Regions from separate parts of the Providencia sp. 6390 genome, predicted to be linked through region 1. Evidence: predicted binding sites of a transcription regulator. Region 1 holds the regulator's gene; the other holds the start of a gene.
What was found. The regulator CRP, encoded in region 1, controls carbon source genes, mostly activating them, when cyclic AMP is high. The targets are predictions, from matches to a motif close to ATGTGANNNNNNTCACAT.

Region 2: a site for CRP is predicted at 1,529-1,546, ahead of AC3Z9T_RS03450 (sugar transporter). Genes of this name have one in related genera too.

What each region holds. Positions count from the first base shown of each region.
Region 1 is NZ_JBYVYL010000010.1:187,237-189,423, forward strand. It holds gene AC3Z9T_RS18835 (hypothetical protein) at 1-536, opposite strand, end outside; gene crp (cAMP-activated global transcriptional regulator CRP) at 777-1,409, opposite strand; gene AC3Z9T_RS18845 (OsmC family protein) at 1,708-2,112, shown strand; gene AC3Z9T_RS18850 (phosphoribulokinase) at 2,181-2,187, opposite strand, start outside.
Region 2 is NZ_JBYVYL010000001.1:703,132-705,318, reverse strand. It holds gene AC3Z9T_RS03455 (DMT family transporter) at 1-52, opposite strand, end outside; gene AC3Z9T_RS03450 (sugar transporter) at 191-1,393, opposite strand; gene AC3Z9T_RS03445 (NAD(P)H-hydrate dehydratase) at 1,584-2,187, opposite strand, start outside.

The DNA of each region.
Region 1 (2,187 bases):
GATTTTAGTGTTCCAATATATCGTGTACTAATAAATGTATCTTGCAAAGCGGGTTGATGAGTTAATGCTGCACTTTCAATACCTTTTTCTACCAATTTAATGGGAGAAGGTTTAAAAGAAGCGTTTAGTAATTGGCTATTTGAGGGGGTCGCGTTGGAATTTTGTGATGGCTTGAGTCGATTTTGTAACTGAGTTATACGATCTACTGTATCAGCTATAGTGAATTTTGAACGTGAAGAGGTTGACTTAGATTGCGTATTATCCTTAAGTGGAGCTGCCATTTTACCTGATAGTTGAGTTTGAGGCTGATTAAATGCATTGTTGCCGAATTTTGTTGTGAATGGCGATGCTACTTGAGTTGAACTGATTTGAGACATATATGCAAAGAAACGCTGTCGAGCTTCTTCTTTGCTCTGCTTTATATGACAAGATTCATTCTTTGTACTTTGTTGTAAAGGGCTATTAGATAGCATCTGATTATGATAACCCATGGTTTTATTAATATACGAGTTATTGATTGGACTTAGTTCTTTCATTGATTAAATCTCTAATAATTATTGGAAAATTATTAGGAATTTTGTTTTATTATGATGAAAAAGAATATAAAAGAACGATATTAGTTAAAACTTAAATTATATTTTTGGTTGGGTTTTCTGCCTGTTTTTGTTCAGTGTGGTAAATAATATAAGCTTAGCCAAATAGAAAAATGGCTTGATATCTGAGACACCAAGCCATTCACTACGTGACCCAGCAACAGGCTAGGCCGAGATGTTAAACTAGCGAGTACCGTATACGACGATAGTTTTACCGTGTGCTGAGATCAGGTTTTGATCTTCTAGCATCTTCAAGATACGGCCAACCGTTTCACGCGAACAACCAACAATTTGGCCGATTTCTTGGCGTGTAATTTTGATTTGCATGCCATCCGGATGCGTCATTGCATCAGGTTGTTTTGCTAAATTAAGTAGTGTTTGGGCAATACGGCCAGTCACATCAAGGAAAGCGAGGTTACCCACTTTTTCAGATGTAGTTTGTAGGCGGCTTGCCATTTGCGCTGAAAGGCGCATAAGAATATCAGGGTTAACCTGAATAAGCTGACGGAATTTTTTGTAAGAAATTTCAGCGACTTCGCAGGCACTTTTTGCTCTTACCCAGGCAGAACGTTCTTGCCCTTCTTCAAATAACCCTAGTTCACCAATGAAGTCTCCCTGATTCAAATAGGAGAGGATCATTTCTTTGCCTTCTTCATCTTTGATTAAAACAGCCACTGAACCTTTAACGATATAGTAAAGAGTCTCTGCTTTTTCACCCTGATGGATCAGCGTGCTCTTGGATGGATACTTATGAATATGGCAGTGTGACAAAAACCATTCAAGAGTAGGGTCTGTTTGTGGCTTGCCGAGAACCATTAGCGTTATCCTCTGTATGTTAATCCAACCATCTGGTCAACCATGACCAAACAGCTGGTTTTTAAAGTCACTATCTTAGCATATTAACCATAATGAAAGTTAATACCAACATTATAATATAATCAATTGAAACCCTGAGTTTTGATCTTACCCCTATCAGGTGATAATTTGTTTGTAACATAATAAACTTAGAAAGTCTCGGCTTTATCGCTTCAGCTGCTTAAAGTGGCTACTTGATTGAAAGCATTTATGTAACAATGTTATCGTTTGTACAAACTTTTTCAGAGGGAATACAATAATGGAAGCGAGAGTTAAATGGGTTGAAGGTCTTTCTTTTTTAGGTGAGTCAGCATCAGGTCATCAGATAATGATGGATGGTAATTCAGGCGATAAAGCACCTAGTCCAATGGAAATGGTATTAATGGCGGTAGGTGGATGCAGCTCGGTTGATGTGGTATCTATTTTACAAAAAGGCCGTAATAATGTGAGCGGCTGTGAAGTTAAATTAACCTCGCAACGTCGCGATGAAGCACCTCGTTATTTTACTCACATTAATCTGCATTTTATTGTCACAGGAACTGACTTAACGGAAAAAGTGGTTGAACGTGCAGTTCAGCTTTCTGCTGAGAAATATTGTTCTGTATCTTTGATGTTAGAAAAAGCGGTGAAAGTCACTCACAGTTTTGAAATTAAAACTCAATAATTTTTTATTAAATGTATTATTTTTTTAATAGAAAATGCTTATTTAAAATAAGCATTTTCTATCAATAATTAGTCG
Region 2 (2,187 bases), on a different contig from region 1:
TCGCAATAACTTCTGCAATAATTGACATCAATAAAAAACCTAGTCCTTTCATTGCCTATCCTTACTATTTGAAATAATTAAAATATCACGAAATTTAGCACAGTTATTGTTGACTGTAACGCATTCACAATAAAAAACCCTGCGATAAAATAGTTTCTATCACAGGGTTATCAAATCGAATGCATTAATACTAATGAGTAACAGATGAGGTTTGTAGCTTATCGCTAAATGAGACGCTATAGCGTCTAAAAATAAAGGCACACCATATTAACGAAATGACTCCAAATACAGCACCAACATAGCCAATATTGGTCATGCCCATATGAACAATAACTTGGTTACCCAGTAAAGCTCCCCCACCAATACCAATATTAAAGATCCCTGAATAAATTGCCATAGCTAAGTCTGTTGCATCAGGCGCTAAATCAATTACTTTTACCTGCATGCCTAAACCAACGCACATAATCGCCATTCCCCAAAAAATACTTAAAATAATTAATGGGCCTACATGGCTGCTAATTGGCATCAGCAACAACAAACAAATTGTCAAAATCGCTATTGCCATTGGTAAAAATGATAATGCATATTTGCCACTGTAACGGCTAAATATTACGCTTCCAACAATACCTGCAGCACCAAAAATAAGTAATAATAAAGTGGCAAAATTTTGGCTTTGCAACGCAACTTCACGAACAAACGGTTCAATATAACTGTATGCAGCGAAATGCGCAGTCACAACAATCACAGTCAAAACGAATAACCCCACCAAGGCTGGTCGTTTAAAAATAACTGGCAAACTTTTTAAAGATCCTGAATGCTCACTTGGCAATTTTGGCAAAAAGCGGATCAATGCAATCATTGTAAACAGGGCAATAGCCCCAATACATAAAAAAGTGACTCGCCAACCGAGGAATTGGCCAATAACGCGACCAATAGGTAAACCTAAAACTGTTGCCAGAGCAGTTCCTGTTGCCAATAAACCAAGCGCTTGAGCCTTCTTACCGGCAGGTGCGACACGGATAGCCAGTGATGCAGTTATCGACCAAAAAACGGCATGAGAAAGTGCAATTCCAATCCTTGCAACAATTAATACATCAAAACTCCAAGCAAAACCTGAAAGAATGTGGCTAAGTACAAAGACAACAAATAATAATGTTAATAATTTACGGCGCTCAATTTTGCCCGTTAAAAGCATTAGTGGAAGCGACATAATAGCAACAACCCAAGCGTAGATGGTGATCATTAACCCTGTGTGAGCCACTGTTATATCAAAACTGGCCGCGATATCACTGAGTAATGCGACAGGTACAAATTCCGTTGTATTGAAAACAAATGCGGCGACTGCTAGTGCCACAACTCGGATCCAAGCTGTTTTTCTAGAAACCTGTGTCATTGTTTTTACTTAAGCCTTTATTTGTGTTAGCAACAAATTACCGCTTCTCAGTGAATGATTAGCGCGAAAAAATAAATATTGAATTTGAACTGAATTGGACATCACTTCACCGTAAGAAAATGAAGCAATGAATTTATGTGAATAATATCACATTTTTTTCACTCTTTTAAAGCCATTCCTCATAAGAGGCTCAGTAAACTACTATTGCGTTTCTAATCAATCTAACCTCATCTATAATCTCATGAGCTGTTAAACCAATAGGCCCAATACCTTGTTTAACTAACCCATCGGCTGCTTTACCATGTATCCAAACCCCACTACGAGTAGCTTCTTCAATCGGTATTCCTTGTGCTAGTAAGCTACCAATAATGCCAGATAAAACATCACCACTCCCCGCTGTCGCCAAACCACTATTACCTGTCTGATTACACCATGTTTGTTGTTCAGGGCTAGAGATCACCGTATTGTGCCCTTTTAATACAACCCAACAACCATAGCGCTGACTCAATTTTTGCGCTGAAGCACAACGATCGGTTTGAATTTCTTCTACTGTTGTTTGTAATAATTTTGATGCCTCTTTAGGGTGTGGCGTTAAAACAGTTTGTGAGGTAAGTTTTACAACTTGCGGCCATTGAGACAGAATATTTAAACCATCAGCATCAATTAACACGGGTTTATTCTGCTTGATCACGAATAACATTTTATTCATTAATGATTGCGCATCTTCTGAAACGCCTAATCCACAACCAATGACCCATGCTGTAGCAAAACTATCATTAATTAAGGAAGTTGCC